Regions from separate parts of the Halobacillus sp. SY10 genome, predicted to be linked through region 1. Evidence: predicted binding sites of a transcription regulator. Region 1 holds the regulator's gene; each other region holds the start of a gene.
What was found. Region 1 encodes Rex, which represses fermentation and respiration genes when NADH is low (regulators of the CRP and FNR family bind a similar motif). Its sites were predicted from a motif close to TTGTGAAATATTTCACAA; they were not measured.

Region 1 (4,331 bases):
AGACACGACCACGAGCCATTTATGAGGCAGTTTACTCAATCGTCTCACCCGCTTTCTTTCGATACGCGAACTAGTATTTACTATACCACCTCCGCTGTTCCTTAACCATGATTCCGCACGTTTCGACTGTAAGCGCCTTCTGTGCTGACAAAGGTTTACAACGATTATAGAAGGGGGTAAGAGTCATAGCAACGAACAAAAGGAGGTTCTTTTTATATGGGACGTTTAGATAATAAAATCGCGGTCGTTACCGGTTCCGCGACAGGGATCGGTGCGGCGACCGTCAAACGATTCGCAAGTGAAGGTGCAACGGTCGTTTGCGGGGATATTAATGTAGAAGAAGTACAAAAAACCGTGGATGAAGTAAAGAACGAAGGTGGAAAAGCAGAAGCTGTCGAGCTTGATGTTTCTGAGGTGGATAGTGTCCAGCAGTTCGCCAATTACGTAAAAGAACATTACGGGAAGGTCGACATCCTATTCAACAATGCGGGCGTCGATCAGGAAGGCGGAAAGGTCCACGAATATCCTGTGGAACTCTTTGATAAAATCATTGCCGTCGATTTGAGAGGTACGTTCTTGACGAGCAAGTACATCCTCCCGCTCATGCTTGAAAATGGAGGATCTGTCATCAATACATCATCCATGTCCGGCCAGGCCGCAGATCTCGACCGCTCCGGATACAATGCAGCCAAGGGCGGCATCACCAACTTTACAAGAGCGATGGCGATCGACTATGCGCGTGAAGGCGTCCGTGTCAACTCGATTTCTCCAGGAACCATCGAAACTCCGCTCGTTCAGGAACTTGCAGGGTCCAAGCAGGAAGAAGAAGGCCGGGAGTTCCGTGAAGCGAATAAATGGGTCACTCCGATGGGACGTCTGGGACGTCCGGAAGAAATGGCAAACGTCGCCCTGTTCCTTGCTTCTGATGAGAGTTCGTATGTGACAGGTGAAGATATCACCGCTGACGGCGGCATCATGGCCTACACGTGGCCGGGCAAGATGCTCATGGACAAAAGCTGGAAAGAAAATACCGAATAACATAAAAAGAAGCTCAGCGTCAGGCTGAGCTTCTTTTTTATTCTGCATTTTTATAATAAATCAAGTTGTCCGTCCATTCCCCAAACTCATGGATGAACCCTTTCCGGGTGCATTCATACTCAAGGCCGATACCCTCTGCCATCTTGATGGAAGGCGCATTATCCAAATTGATATGGGCCTCGACCCTGTGGTAATTCAATTGATCAAAAGCAATCCTTAACGCTTCAGCAACCGCTTCCTTGCCATAACCCTTCTCCCAATGCTGATTATGCAGCGCATACCCGATTCTTCCCCACTGGAAATCATATCTTACTAAGGTAGAAAAATCGATCATCCCCACATGGGTACGGTCTTCTTTCAAAAAAACACCGAAGACATAGGCGGTATCGTTCATCGCCAACTGCTGATGTTTCTCCACGAGCTCATCAAACCACTCTTCCGTACAAACACTCATATCAAGACGGCCTTCATCATGACGGCGCTTTGACGGAAAACGCCCCTCATATCCTTGAAGCCAGCTTTCATAATCGCTTTTCTCAAGCGGTCTAATGACCAATCTTTCTGTTTCTGAACCAAACGTTAACGTTTCCAAATCCTTTCCTCCTAAAAAAAGAGTGAGAAATCAAAATGATTTCACACCCGTTTGTCTTTCTTATTGTTCTTCCTCTGCTTCCTCTTCGTTCAGTGGGTAATGCTTCAGGAAATAGACGAGAGCCTGCAGTTCGATGGCAAGGTCGATATGATGGACCCTGACATTCGAGGGCACGCTGATCCTCGCTGGTGTAAAGTTAAGAATCCCTGAAATCCCAGCTTTTACAAGCCTGTCCGCAATCCCTTGAGCGGCAGAGGATGGAACCGTGAGAATGGCAACAGAAATGTCGCCGAGCTTTTCTTCTAAATCGTCAATGTGCTCGACACCGACGCCACCGACCTCAGAACCGACTCTCTCCTCGTTCGCATCGAAGGCGATTTCGATTTTCGTATTGTTGTTTTTCGTGAAGTTGTAGTTCAAAAATGCCGTCCCCAAATTCCCGACACCGATCAACGCGACACGTGTCGTTTCATCCTGATCGAGCGTTTTTCTGAAAAAGGAAAGCAAATACTCGACGTTGTAGCCGTACCCTTTTTTGCCGAGTGCTCCGAAATAGGAAAAATCGCGGCGGATCGTCGCTGAATCGACTTTGACCGCATCGCTCAGTTCCTTCGAAGACACACGCAGTTTGCCCTGGGTATGGAGGTTGTTCAAAAAGCGATAATAGAGCGGCAGCCGCTTCGCTGTCGCCTGTGGAATCTTCGTTTGTTCGATATCCATTAGCACCGGACTCCTTTACCTGTTTCTCGTATAGTCGCCGTTTTTCCCGCCTGTCTTTTCTTTCAAATAGGTCGGGCCGATGACCATTCCTTTATCTAACGCTTTGCACATATCGTAAACCGTGAGGGCTGTGGCTGAAGCGGCCGTTAGCGCTTCCATTTCCACCCCTGTGCTTCCCTTCGTCTTGACAGAAATCTCGATGTTTAATGTCGGCTGGTCTTCTGTTTCCCAATCGAAGGACACATCGATGCCTTTTAATGACAACGGATGGCACATCGGAATCCAGTCAGATGTCTTTTTCGCTGCCATAATCCCTGCGACCTGGGCCACAGAAAGCACATCCCCTTTTCCAATCTCATGGTTCGTGATTTTATGATAAACCTCTTCATTCACTTGTACACTCGTTGCTGCGACGGCCGTCCGCACGGAATCGTTTTTGTCTGAAATATCCACCATACGGGCGCGGCCCTGGTCATTAAAATGACTGAACTCCGCCATTTTCTTCTACCCCTTTTTGTTAACAGTACTGATTGAAACACTACTCTTATTCTACCAAAAAATCAAACGTTAGTCGTTAAAGATTTCACATACTTGGAGACCATTGTGTTGCTAGGGGGCTCGCCTATGAGATACACTGATTTTATTGAGGTGAAACGACATGATTCTCATGCAATTGAACCAATTGACGAAGCGTTTCGGCGCCGAGTTGATTTTATCGAATATCAAATTGGAAGTGCAGATGAACGACCGGATCGCCATCGTCGGTCGGAACGGAGCAGGAAAATCAACCTTGCTCAAAATGATGGCTGGTGAAATGAGCCACGATGAAGGAAATATTTTCAAACCGAAAGAAACAACAATGGGCTACCTGGCCCAAAATACAGGGCTGCAGTCTGAGGAGACCATTTGGAACGAGATGGAGAAGGTGTTCACCCATCTGAAGGACTTGGAAAAAGAACTCCGCTCCATGGAAGTGCAAATGGCGGACCCAGACTTGCTCGACGATCAAAAACGTTACCAGCAGCTGTTGGCGGATTACGACCGCAAACAGGAATACTTCAAGACGGCTGGCGGCTACCAGTATGAAGCAGATATCCGCGGCGTGTTGAACGGGTTGAATTTCAAAAACTTCAGCTGGGATACACCGATCAACTCCTTGAGCGGCGGGCAGAAAACACGCCTGGCACTCGGAAAGCTTTTGCTCACAAGTCCTGATGTCCTCATCCTCGATGAGCCGACGAACCATTTGGACATCGATACCCTGAGCTGGCTTGAAGGGTACTTGCAAGGCTATCAAGGAGCGGTCGTCATCGTCTCCCACGACCGGTACTTCCTGGACAAGATCGTCAATACCGTGTATGAAATCGCGTTTCAATCATCCAAGCGATACCATGGCAACTACAGCGATTATTTGCAAAAGAAAGAAGCGGACTATGAGCAGGAACTCAAACGCTTTGAGAAGCAGCAGGAAGAAATTAAACGGATGGAAGATTTCATTCAGAAAAACATCGTCCGCGCGACGACAAGTAAGCGGGCACAAAGCCGCCGCAAGCAGCTGGAGAAAATGGACAAGCTCGAAAAGCCGAAGGACGACAACCAATCGGCGAAGTTCAGTTTCCAGACAGCAAAACGAAGCGGGAACGATGTGCTGAAGCTGCGCAACTATGCGTTTCGTTACGATGACAGCGACGATTACCTTTTCGACAATGTATCCCTTGATTTGAATCGTGGCGACGCTGTTGCGCTCGTCGGACCCAACGGGGTTGGAAAGACAACGTTATTGAGAACACTCATCGGAGATTTGGAACAGTCGAAAGGTGAAAAGTTAATCGGAACGAATGTGCAGATCGGTTATTACGATCAGGAACAGACGAAGCTGAACTCAAAGAAAACCGTCTTGAACGAACTTTGGGACGAATATCCGATGAAAAACGAAAAAGATATCCGCACCATCCTCGGTAACTTCCTTTTTTCAGGAGAA
Region 2 (4,331 bases), 160 kb from region 1:
GGTTTTAGGATTGAAGTAAGGTTGGACAAGTTTGCGCAGGCGTGTATGGTCAGGTGGGTCGACGTCCAGCATCATGTTTTGGAAGATGTTGAAGTCGTCTTGTTCGGTGTCTTTAGAAGCAGAAGAGAATAACTTGCTTTGGTCTTTAATGAAACTGGGTGATTTTAATAGCTCTTTCACGTGATCGTATTTGGTAATCATCCAAGAGTGGTTCGTTCCATCACTGTTCATTGGAAAAATTGGCTGCCCTTCGCGAAGATCTTCGTAAAACGAATAGGCTCCTATTTTAAAATTCGACTGATGAAGTGTTTCCAAATTCCCCATTACATATCTCCTCCTCTGAAATGATCTGTCTATCTTGGATTATATAAGGGATTGAAGATAAATGGAAATAAAAGGAGTACCAGGTCATCCAGATTCTGGATGACCTGGTACTCCTTTTATTGTAAGCGTTATTCCTTACGGTTTTGAGGGAAAGTGATAGGATAAGGATAGGTAGGTTAAGAAAGGTGGAAGCAATGTGAAGAAAATTCGATTAGGGAAAAGTGATTTAGAGGTCGGGGAGATTTCACTCGGCTGTATGAGAATGAGTGAACTGAGCACGAAGGAGGCATCGGAAGTGATCACAAATGCGGTCGAGAATGGGGTCGACTTATTTGATCACGCCGATATCTATGGAAAAGGAGAATCGGAGTCTGTATTTGCTGAAGCACTGAAAACGACCGGCGTGCCACGTGAAGACATCAAGCTTCAAACGAAGTGCGGCATTCGTAAAGGGTTCTTTGATTTTTCTAAAGAGCATATTTTGGAGTCAGTGGACGGAAGTCTTAAGCGGTTGAATACAGAGTATGTGGATAGTTTATTGCTGCACCGTCCAGATGCTTTGATGGAGCCGGAAGAAGTAGCGGAAGCGTTCGCCGCACTGAAAGAAAGCGGAAAGGTTCGTTACTTTGGTGTGAGTAACCAAAACCCGATGCAAATGGAACTCTTGAAGAAGTATGTGGGAGAAAGTTTAATCGTCAACCAGCTGCAACTCAGCCTCGTCCATACGCCGATGATTGATGCTGGATTCAATGTGAACATGCAAAACGATCCTGCCGTCGTCAGGGACAGCAATGTCTTGGAGTATTGCCGACTGAATGATATGACCATTCAAGCATGGTCACCATTCCAGCACGGAATGATCGAAGGTCCTTTTGTAGGCAATGACGCTTTCCCAGAGGTGAATGCCAAGCTTCAGGAACTTGCTGAAAAGTATGAGGTGACGGATTCTGCCATCGCAATAGCCTGGATTCTGCGTCACCCGGCTAACATTCAACCTGTCGTTGGCACAATGAATACGCAGCGAATGCAGGACATTGCCAAAGCTTCTCATATTGTCTTGTCTAGAGAAGAATGGTACGAGCTTTACCGAGCTGCTGGTAACGATTTACCGTAATAATGATTGGAGGAGGGGGCTAATCGGGTTCATGGTTAGCCTCCTCCTCGTATGGAGAACCTTTTCTCATATAAAATAGGTATATTCTAGAATGAGAAAATATCTTTAGCGAATGATAATAAGAGCGATAAATCCGTCTTTTTGATTGAAAATGCTGTAAAAAGAACGGGGATTATGAAAAAATTATGATTAAAAGCGTTTATTTTGTAAGAATGTGTTGTGCTTCACAAGATTATATTTTACTCTAGTAACGTTAGCTATAAAATGGCACTCTTACTGTTTTATAACAGGTAGAGCTTTCGTTGCTTGTACTAGTTATTTACTTATAAAAAATGAGCCCCGGGCTCAAAAAAGGAGAAGTGGATATGGCAGATTCATTCACAACAGAAAAAGACGGGCAGACAAACGTTGCTCGTGACGAGCGTGAACTGCTCGACCAACTACTGGAACCAGAAGTACAGGAATCTTTGACTGTTCTTGTGAAAGAGCTTCCGAAGCTTACCGAATTGGTGAAGATTCTTTCAAGCTCCTACGACACCGTTCAATCGCTTGCGACGGATGAAGTTCTGAAAAAAGACACGGTTGAGTTCATGTCAGAAGTGGCTGAGCCTCTTAAACATTCCGTGAAAGAAGTAACGCAGAACGCAATCGAAGCGAAAGATCATGCGGAAAGCAGCTCAGAAGTTATCGGACTATTCGGCTTGATGAAGATGTTGAAAGACCCTCAAGCTCAAAAAATGTTCCGTTTCGTTAACGCATACTTAAAAGTATCCGCTGAACGCAATCACAAAGAGTAGGAAATGGAGGAATCAACATGTCAAAAGAAATCGTCATTCTAGGCGGCGGTTATGGCGGGCTTCTTGCCGCTTTGTCTGTGCGCCAATACATGGACGCTTCAGAAGCGAACGTCACAATCATTAATAAAACCCCGACACACCAAATCATTACAGAATTGCACCGTTTGGCAGCAGGAAACATTTCTGAGCAGGCGGCAGCGCTTCCTCTTGAGAAGTTATTGAAAGGAAAAGACATCAACCTTAAGGTTGCGACCATCGAGTCCTTTTCTGTCAATGACAAAAAGATCTCACTAGAAGATGGTTCTGAACTGTTCTATGATGCTTTGGTCGTGGCACTAGGTAGTGTAACGAACTACTTCGGCATCCCTGGACTGCAGGAACACAGCATGGTCCTTAAATCTGCGGAAGATGCAAATAAAATCCGTGAACATGTGGAAGCTCGCATTCGTGATTATGCAGCGACGAATAACGAGGCAGATGCCCACATCGTCATCGGCGGCGGTGGCTTGACTGGTGTCGAGCTTGTCGGTGAATTGGCTGATGAAACACCAGCAATGGCTAAAAAATATGGTGTTAACCCTGATGAAATTAAGTTGACACTCGTAGAGGCCATGCCGAAAATTTTGCCGATGCTTCCTGATCACTTGATTGAAAGAGCAACGAAAAGCCTTGAAAAACGTGGCGTAGAGTTCCTGACAGAACTTCCTGTCACAAATGTGGAAGGAAACATCATCGAGTTGAAAGACGGCCGTAAGCTGACAGCCAATACGTTCGTTTGGACAGGTGGAGTTGCTGGAAACCCACTTGTCGGTGAATCCGGTATTGAAGTGAATCGCGGACGTGCGTCTGTAAACAATTACCTTCAGTCTGTATCCCACAAAGACGTATTTGTTGTCGGTGACAGTGCGGTTTATTTCAAACCAGGTGATGAACGTCCACAACCACCGACAGCACAAATCGCTTGGCAAATGGGTGAGACTGTCGGTTATAACCTATATGCCTACCTTGAAGACAAGAGCTTTGAAGAGTTTGAACCTGTCAACTCAGGTACGCTTGCAAGCCTTGGCCGTAAAGACGCGGTAGCTTTCATCGGTGCCAACCAGACACCATTGAAAGGTCTTCCAGCTTCTGTCATGAAAGAAGCAAGTAACGTGCGTTACCTATCCCACATCAAGGGACTATTCGCACTTGCCTATTAAGAATATTCTCTAAGGTGAAACACCCTTAACAAACGCCTGCTTCCAGCGCTTCCAAGCGAAAACGAAGCAGGCGTTTTCTTGTGCATTTTTTACATTATTTTCCACGCCAGGTCATCCAGATATTGGATGACCTGGTGTGGCTATTTTTGGGAATTTATCGCGCAGGTATAAAGGTGAATGGGTGGGTGCAGAATGGGGATAATTGATTTCATGGAGTGGTGGGAAATGTATTTATTATTAGTCATAGTGGTATGGATTCTTTTTGCCTATCGATTTGTTGATTGGAAGCAGGTAGGGAAGCAATACCCGACGATCTTGTTTTTTATTGCTGTGAACATGACCTATAATTTCCTTTATTATAATCACACACTGTGGGCATTCCGCGGGGTGACGATGGAGTGGCTGAACCATTCCATCATCAACATGGCTTTCACTTTTTTCATCTGCCCGATCGGCTTAATTATCTATTTGCAGCGCATTCCCAAAACCCGGAGCAACCAATTCGTCTATATCACGGTTTGGATCGCGTTTTATACGGTAATAGAATGGTTGTTTTCTCTAAAAGGAATGTACGTATATGATCATGGGTGGAACAACTGGCTTAACATTCCGTTGAATGCCGTATTATTCCTCGTCCTTTATCTTCATTACAGAAACCCTGTCCGGGGGCTTCTCGTATCTCTGCCCATTGTTGTCCTTTTCTACGTATTCTTTCCGTTTCCCTTGGACAGTTTAAAATAGAAAGGATGTCATGCAGCCGTGATCATACGTGATGTGTTATCTGTCCCCATGTTTTTGATCCTGCTTTTTTCGAGTTATCTAGCGATGTGGATGTACATCGGCAAGAAAAAGATTAATAAAAAATGACCTGCTCCTTAGATTAAGAGGCAGGTCATT
Region 3 (4,331 bases), 1.4 Mb from region 1:
AGGAACCAAACGTGGAGGAGAAGAAAGATGCCATTGAATTGAAAGACATGAGGGGCCATATCGAATTTGATCATGTTCAATTCGCCTATGATTCTAAACGCATCGCCCTCCATAATATCAATCTTGAAATGAAAGAGGGTGAGACCGTCGCTCTTGTCGGCCATACCGGGTCTGGAAAGTCGACGATTGCAAACTTGATCAGTCGCTTCTATGATCCGACCAAGGGTTCGGTCAAAATCGATGGGGTAGACTTGAAGGATGCCACGATTGATAGTATCCGCCAGCAGATCAGTGTCGTCCTGCAGGATACCTTCATTTTCTCAGGAACGATCATGGAAAACATCCGCTTCGGACGTCCCGATGCTTCCGATGAAGAAGTCATCGAAGCGGCAAAAGTCGTCGGAGCCGATGACTTTATTCAACGCTTAAACAATCGGTATGAAACAGAAGTAGAAGAACGCGGAAACATCCTATCCGCCGGTGAACGACAGCTCCTGTCCTTTGCTCGTGCGCTTCTTGCCAATCCAAGAATTCTAATTTTAGATGAAGCAACCGCTAGTATCGATACAGAAACAGAACTGAAAATCCAGCAGGCGCTTCGTAAACTGCTTAAAGGACGGACGGCGATTATGATCGCCCACCGCTTGTCGACCATACGAGAAGCGGACAACATTTTCGTTCTCGAAAACGGACGCATCCTTGAGCAGGGTTCGCATGATGAACTGATGGACCAGGAAGGCGAGTACTACGACCTCGTAAAAGCCCAGTTCCAAATGCTCGACGCCATATAAACATTTCAGTAAGACACCGGAAACCCGGTGTCTTTTTTTGTTGAACTAAATGGCAGGGTTGTGTAAGACTCCATTTCGAGACTTTTGTGGGAGTTTAGGGACTCCGGGAAAAGGTTCGCTTTCCGTGGGCGAGTGATGAGCCTCCTCGAGCTAAAGCTCTGCGGGGTCTCATCTACCACGCACTTCCTCTTAGGTATCCGGTTCCGGCGCCTAGCGGCTAGTGAGACTTCCCTCGCTTCTGTACGATAAGTCAACATCGAATCGCTCCGCTCTTCGTGTTTCCTTTATCTCCTCCAACTCAGTCCAGTCCATACGCCGCTGACCAAGGCGCCTGCACACTTAAGGTAGGAGTCTCACCGTTTCCCTCCGCCCCTTTATCATAGAAGTGTCTCGAAATCCTTCTAACAGTAACCTGCCGAGCTCTGCAAGGAAGGCCTGTTCACACACGCCGTTATAGAGTTATTTAAACCACGCATCCTGCACGAATAAAGCTTGAGAACAGGGTCTGGGAAACGTCCGCATGAATAGCTAAAGGACTCACAACGTGTGTGTTTTTCTACTGACTGATCCAGGACAACGCAAATCGTCGTTTCCCTGACCCCGTATCCATGGCCAGGAATTGTCATTCATTATTTCAACCAGTCAAGGCTTCCTTTAAGGATGCGCGGTATGTGCTCCTTGTCTCCTAAGGAAAGCGAGCTATGCTATTCCCCTCCGCCCCTAAACTCACACAAAAGTCTCGAAACTGAGTCTTCCAGAAAAGGGAACTATACCAGAAGAAGAGGTGTGCTGGTCATCGGCATTTGTACGTTAATTTAAGTGACCAATGGGGAAGAGGAGGTATAGGCATATCGTTCGACAGCATGGAAAAGATCGGGTAAGATTTTCATAAAATAGACACTTTGTGAAGGATGTCACAAAATCGTCAACAACCATCTGACCATGAACCGTTTTCACACTTTATACTAACGGTAGAAGTGACCGATTTTAGTTAGGGGGAACAAAGATGTTTGGATTTGAAACCGTGGAAGTCAGCCGGGCGCTTACAGCTATGACACTGCTTTTCCATGCGATTTTCGCGACGCTTGGAGTCGGTGTTCCTGTGCTCGTATCGATTGCGGAGCTCATCGGAATTAAGAAAAAAGATCCACACTATACATTGCTTGCCCGCCGTTGGACTCGCGGCTATACGATTACTGTAGCTGTCGGAGTGGTGACAGGTACGGCGATTGGCTTGCAGTTATCACTCATTTGGCCAAGTTTCATGCAGCTGGCAGGGAATGTCATTGCTTTGCCATTATTCATGGAAACGTTCGCGTTTTTCTTTGAAGCGATTTTTCTTGGGATTTATTTATATACATGGGACCGGTTTAAGAAACCGATCTATCACTGGCTATTATCTATTCCTGTAGTCATCGGAGGAACACTGTCTGCTTTCTTCATTACGACAGTCAACTCATTTATGAACACACCACAAGGATTCGAAATGGAGGACGGACGCTTTACAGCGGTGGATCCTCTCGCAGCGATGTTTAACCCTGCGACCCCGACAAAGGTGTTTCACGTCATTTCCTCCTCGTATTTAACAGCTGCTGCTGTACTTGCAGGAATTGCAGCCTTTATCATTCTCGTGAAAAAAGGGTCGTTATATCATAAAAAAGCGTTGAAGCTAACGGTTATGATGACATTTCTATTTGCGATTCTGACAGCTGTTGCTGGAGATTTATCAGCTAAATTCCTCGCAGAGTACCAACCGGAAAAACTGGCGGCAGGGGAGTGGCATTTTGAGACAGAAGAAGGCGCGGACCTTGTTGTATTCGGTACGTTGAATGAAAACAATGAAGTGGAAAATGCGATTCGGATTCCGAAAGCGTTGAGCTTCCTTGCGCACGGTGATTTTAATGCTGAGGTGGAAGGGCTGAATGAAACGCCAGAAGAAGAACGGCCTCCTTTATGGATTCACTACATGTTCGACCTCATGGTCAGCATCGGCTTCTATACACTTGGGATTTCGCTCCTATTCCTCATTTTCTGGAAGATGAAAAAGTGGAACGAGTACAACCCGCTTCTTTTATGGGGAATTGTAGCTACAGGCCCACTGACGATGCTTGCGATCGAGTTCGGGTGGATTTATGCAGAGGTAGGGCGGCAACCATGGATTTTACGTGGATTCATGACCGTTGCAGAAGGTGCGACAACTTCTCCGTATGTGTTCTCGATGTTCATCCTTTTCGCAGCTGTGTACCTTGTGCTGGGAATGGGATGTCTCATCACATTGCGCAAAATTTTCAAAGGAAAACCGGCTGAATTGGAGTTGGAACATCGTTATCCTCAGACAGCCGCTGCAAGTAAGGAGGGTGACGCATGAGTTATGAATTGATAGGAATTTCCGTACTATGGCTCTTCCTTTATGGGTATTTGATCGTCGCTTCCGTCGACTTCGGAGCTGGTTTTTTCGCCTATTACGCACGAATGACGAAGAAGGATCATTTGATTAACCAGCTGATTTCACGTTATTTATCACCCGTATGGGAAGTGACCAACGTCTTTTTTGTATTCTTTTTCGTTGGACTGGTCGGGTTTTTCCCGGATATGGCGTACTACTTCGGACAAACCTTACTCATTCCGGGAAGTATAGCGATTGTCCTGCTCGCCATCCGCGGATCCTTCTATGCGTTTGAAAACTATGGATCGAAGGACAACTCTCTTTATATGTTTTTATATGGAGCAACAGGCCTGCTTATTCCGGCGTCTCTTTCCACAGCTCTTACCATTTCCGAAGGTGGATACATCGAAGAGACCTCAGAGGGCGTTCAACTGCTGTTTGGTAAACTATTGAGTAGTCCATATTCCTGGAGTGTCGTTTTCCTTGCCATCGTTAGTGTTCTTTATATCAGCGCCATGTTTTTGACCTATTATGCCAACAGGGCAGGGGATGAGCCAGCGCTAGAAATCCTTAGAAAATACGCATTGTTTTGGAGTTCGCCGACAATCATTGCCAGTCTTACGACATTCATCGCACTCAGTCAGCAAAATATGGATCATTTTCAAAGAGCCATTGAATTATGGTGGGTCTTCGGAATATCCGTCGCCTTTTTCATGATCGCTGTCTTTCTCGTATATCAAGGGAAGTATTATGGCTGGGCGTTCATCGCCGTCATGATTCAATTTTTCATAGCCTTCTTTGGTTACGGAGCCTCTCACTTGCCGTACTTGCTCTACCCTTACGTGACCATTACGAGTGGTGTGACCAACGAATCTATGGCGATCGCTTTGGTCATCGTGTTTATCGCAGGACTGTTATTATTGATTCCATCTCTCATTCTATTAATGAGACTCTTCCTTTTCGACGCGGATTATGTAAAAGGAAAAAAATAATTCAACTAAGCAAAAAGCATAGAGCCCACGGGCTCTATGCTTTTTCTCGTTATTAAAGAAAATAGCAGGATTGTTGAAGACTCAGTTTCGAGATGATTTCGGGGTTCGTTTGCAGTGTGGAGCGTCAGGGGTGGTTGGGAAGCCACTCGCTTTCCATGAATG
Region 4 (4,331 bases), 240 kb from region 1:
GGATGTAGTAAAGTCAATGTTCAGGATGGTTCCGAATGTTGTACCGAGTGCCGTAAGGATTGCAGCACTCCAGAACATTTCCCCTAGCAAAGCGGGAATGTAAAGGACGCCGGCCATTTTTTTACCAAAACGTTGTTCCAGGGGATCGATGATCGTGAGGAATTCATAGCGGCGCATTTTACGGGCATAGAAAATACCACCAATAATTAGACTTAATGCGTATCCCCACGGGGCTTGAGCCCATACGAGACCATCGCTGTATGTGAATTCTGCCGTACCATTCACATAACCACCACCAACCCATGTAGCAGCCATAGTGAACATCGCGATTCCAAGTGGTAAACTGCGGTTTGCGACCATCATGTCTGCTAAAGTTCCGGATTTATTTGTAGCGAAGACGGCACCGATGTAATAGACGAGGGCATAGAAAACAATCATGGCGATAAATCCGCCCCATTGAATGTTTTCATTTGTGAAGGCCATGTAGAGGACGAAAACACCTAGAAGTGTCCCGAGCATGATAGCGGCTTTGTTCTTAGCGAAAAAAGATGTTTGTTGATTCGATTGCAATGACATCACTCCTTTTAATATTATCTGAATATTCTGTAAATTATAAAGTCCACACGTCTCCCTTGAATAACAGATAAAATGTTATTCAGAGAGGCGGTATCTTATTTTTCTTGGTCGACAGGAAGAAATTCGAAAATTTCCCCACTCTCAATAGAGTCAACGAGCTTCTGTAACCAATGGTAATATGGAATGGACGCTTCCAACTGCTGATAGACTTGCTGCGCTTCGTGCTTAATCTTTTCGTCAACTTCGGAATCCTCTATAAGCTTATTCAATTCCTTCTGGGCTTGCTTAACTGTGTCCAAGTTGATTTTAGCTTCTCTTATCCACATCTTCGTAAAAAAATTGGAGAAGAATTTAAAGAAGTCCTTTTCAGCTACAAAAGTCTGTCGGCGCGTTCCCTTTCGAAACGTTTGCTTCACAATGTTGTAATTTTGAAGCTTCTTCACTCCTGTACTCATGCTCGGCTTGCTCATTCCTAGTTTTTCACGCATTTCATCCAGCGTCATATCTTCTTCAAAGTACATCGTCCCATATAAAGTCCCTGCACTTCGGGTCACTCCATACAAATCCATCGTTTCCGCAATGGAATCGATCACAAGTCCTTTCGCGTGCTCAATGGTCTGTCGGGAGCCTTCTTCATGATGATTTGTCATTAAAAACCTCCTCACAGGCGTAAAAGCAATTAACTTTATTAAATTTTTTCTTTACAGACTTTATCTTAACGAATAAAAATCGCTTGTCAAAATCCATTTTAGAAAAAAATCGCCTTAAGCCCTATCATCTCATAGGTTATAGCCGATTTAAAAAAATTTTCACTTTGACAAGCTTCCAAAGGCTTGTTAACGTTAAAAGTATTCAAAAAGTTAAATTTTTTATTAACAAAATTAACGATGTCGGAGAAGAAATTATTCAGGGGGATGGATTCCGTCACTTCTTAATCGGAAAGAATATCATTGGGGTAGTAAATGATTCGAAACTGCTGCCGTGACCGCTTTGCGTGAAGCATTGAATTCAGTCGCTCCTGTTAGGAGTAGGATAACTGATGAAAATTATGATGACGTGGAAGAGATGAAAGTCGAAGGAAACCTTTGGGGAGAGGTCTCAAACGTTTCCTCCCAATGGACTACCTAAGTATCACTTATATCGTTCTAGAAGACATGTTCTCTGTCTTGACGTTTGGAATATTTAAAGTAAAGAGGAGGCCGTTTTGTTTGCTCACTCTACTATATATGATCTGGCTGGTTCTCACCGGTCAGGCAACCGCGAAAAAACAAAATTTGTAGCAGGAAAGATCCGTTTCGGAAGTTATTGCATACGACTTTTATATACAAGAACCCTGAGAGTTTTTGGGTAAGAAGAAGACATTACACACGAGTTACAGGACATTAACCCGACGTTAAAGCAGCGGGAACATTTAATGATTGGAATAATACTCAAGCTGAATAACAAGCCCTTTTATTTGTACAGGACTTTTTTCCTTATACAAAACCACTGGTTAACTCAGGGGACGTTTCATGAGATATGACTGTAGATGAGACGGCAACATCAACAGTAAACAAACTGTACAAGCGCTGCTTCCACATTATAATGCTCTCATGTAAGCCTTCAGGAAATGAATCCTGTGGGTTTTTTTCATTTCATTAATTCCCTAAGACCTGCATAAAATGTGCTTCTCCCATTTCTTCGGTAGAGTCGAAGGGCACAAATTTATAAACTCTTGATTCAAAAAAAAGCAGAGAATCACGAATGGTTTTTCATACCTATTACAATGTCTTCAACTTTACATAGAGGGAAATGATATAGAAAAGATCCCTTTGTCCCTTTAATCAGTGTCCCTAGGATAACGTATGATAGCTGTTTATTAAGGAGACGATGATATAGAATTGTCATAGAATCATCAGTTTTATTTTTAGCAATGATCCGCTTCATGAATTATAATAATGGTAATGTGAATTTTTTCACAAAATGGCTTATAAGGAGTTTTATATAAATGAAGCACCTCAGCAGACTAGTTTTCTCAGATCGAAGAGTTTTCATGCTGTTGGTCCTCACTTCCGTGTTGATTGGTGCCACGATTATTGGTCAATCTTATTTTTTCGTTGCGATCGTCGACCGGATCTTCCTTGGTGAGGGACGTTTTCAGGATATCCTCCCACTTCTCGCGGGATTGCTTTTGGTGCTCGCTGGACGGACGCTGTTTACATGGCTGAACGGCCGGACAGGCATTAAGCTTGCATCCAAAGCAAAACTTTATTTCCGTCAGTCCATAATTGATAAATACGCGCGAAATCCCGTACAAGCCTCTTTACAAGGACAATCGGGAAGGAAAGTCAGTGTGCTGATGGATTCCGTCGACGAGATTGACGGTTATTTCAGCAGTTATATTCCACAAATGATCCAGACGATGATCATCCCGCTGATGATTCTTGTCGTTGTGTTTACCCAGCACCTCTACTCAGGGCTGATCATGATTATTACAGCTCCGTTCATCCCGTTATTTATGGCCATCATCGGTGTTATGACAAAAAAGAAGTCAGAAGAGCAGATGGAGAAGTTAAACACATTCTCCGGAAAGTTTCTTGATACGCTTCAAGGCTTAACAACATTAAAACTTTTTGGACGTTCCAAGCAGCAAAAGGAAGAGATTGAATCGAGCAGTCTAGGTTTCCGTGATGCGACGATGGAAGTCTTGAAAGTCGCCTTTGTCTCATCCTTGATGCTTGAGTTCATTTCCATGCTCAGCATCGGGCTGATTGCATTGGAAATTGCGATTCGGCTCGTTGTATATGAGAGTGTTTCCTTTTTTACAGCCTTTTTCATTCTCATTCTTGCCCCTGAATTTTATTTGACGCTGAAAGACTTCGGGAGTGCTTTTCATACAGGGAGAGGCGCAACAGGTGCTTCCAACCTGTTGGCGGAAGAGCTTGAAAAAGAAGAACAACACATTCAGTGGGGAAGTGGAAAGCTTGAAGGTAAACAGCCCCCTGAGATCAAGCTCGATCAAATGAGTTTTCATTATGAGGAAGGGTTTGCAATGGAAGGGTTGACGACAACCATCCATTCCTATAACCAGGTAGCCATCGTTGGTAAAAGTGGTGCGGGAAAATCGACGCTCCTGCACCTTTTAGCCGGCCTGACTAAACCGTCCTCTGGAACGATCAAAGTTAATGATCGCTCCCTTTTTGACTATGAAGAAAAAGAATGGTTTTCTCAGGTCAGCTACATCTCTCAGCACCCGTATTTATTTTCCGGAACGATTGCTGAAAACATTGCGATTGGCGGGCGAGGGAATCATTCCAAGGAAGAAATTCAGGAGGCCGCGGAGAAAGCGGGAATCGCCGAGCTGATTGCATCTTTGGAAAAAGGGTACGACACCCCGGTCGGTGAAGCAGGACGCGGACTTTCTGGAGGAGAGAAACAACGCCTCGCGCTTGCGCGTACATTTTTGAAGAAACCTTCTGTCATCCTGTTTGATGAACCGACGACAGGTCTGGATCTGAAAACGGAGCGGGTGTTGCAAGCCTCCATGGAAAAGCTTGCGAAAACAGCGACAATCATCACCGTTGCCCATCGTTTGCATACAATCAAAAAGGCTGATCAAATTCTGCTGCTCGATCGCGGTTATCTTATAGGAAAAGGTACACACGAAGAACTGTTGGAAACGGTGAAGGAGTATAGGGATATGGTGACCGTCCAGCAAGGAGGGAACTCCGCATGAAGGAACTGAAGGAAGTCATCCGGTTAGTTGTATTGGAAAA

Region 2: a site for Rex is predicted at 1,651-1,668, ahead of ACJA3J_RS03165 (DUF1641 domain-containing protein). Genes of this name have one in related genera too.
Region 3: a site for Rex is predicted at 1,694-1,711, ahead of ACJA3J_RS09260 (cytochrome ubiquinol oxidase subunit I). Genes of this name have one in related genera too.
Region 4: a site for Rex is predicted at 2,520-2,537, ahead of cydD (thiol reductant ABC exporter subunit CydD). Genes of this name have one in related genera too.

The regions. Positions count from the first base shown of each region.
Region 1 covers NZ_CP174345.1:442,455-446,785, reverse strand. The annotation lists gene ACJA3J_RS02420 (MDR family MFS transporter) at 1-39, opposite strand, end outside; gene ACJA3J_RS02415 (SDR family oxidoreductase) at 217-1,038, shown strand; gene ACJA3J_RS02410 (GNAT family N-acetyltransferase) at 1,076-1,630, opposite strand; gene ACJA3J_RS02405 (redox-sensing transcriptional repressor Rex) at 1,691-2,350, opposite strand; gene moaC (cyclic pyranopterin monophosphate synthase MoaC) at 2,366-2,848, opposite strand; gene ACJA3J_RS02395 (ABC-F family ATP-binding cassette domain-containing protein) at 3,009-4,331, shown strand, end outside.
Region 2 covers NZ_CP174345.1:604,996-609,326, forward strand. The annotation lists gene ACJA3J_RS03155 (cytochrome P450) at 1-324, opposite strand, end outside; gene ACJA3J_RS03160 (aldo/keto reductase family oxidoreductase) at 521-1,438, shown strand; gene ACJA3J_RS03165 (DUF1641 domain-containing protein) at 1,804-2,235, shown strand; gene ACJA3J_RS03170 (NAD(P)/FAD-dependent oxidoreductase) at 2,253-3,434, shown strand; gene ACJA3J_RS03175 (CBO0543 family protein) at 3,627-4,175, shown strand.
Region 3 covers NZ_CP174345.1:1,800,598-1,804,928, forward strand. The annotation lists gene ACJA3J_RS09255 (ABC transporter ATP-binding protein) at 1-791, shown strand, start outside; gene ACJA3J_RS09260 (cytochrome ubiquinol oxidase subunit I) at 1,798-3,159, shown strand; gene ACJA3J_RS09265 (cytochrome d ubiquinol oxidase subunit II) at 3,156-4,169, shown strand.
Region 4 covers NZ_CP174345.1:199,936-204,266, forward strand. The annotation lists gene ACJA3J_RS01150 (sodium:solute symporter family protein) at 1-519, opposite strand, end outside; gene cudC (choline uptake/conversion transcriptional regulator CudC) at 672-1,226, opposite strand; gene cydD (thiol reductant ABC exporter subunit CydD) at 2,564-4,291, shown strand; gene cydC (thiol reductant ABC exporter subunit CydC) at 4,288-4,331, shown strand, end outside.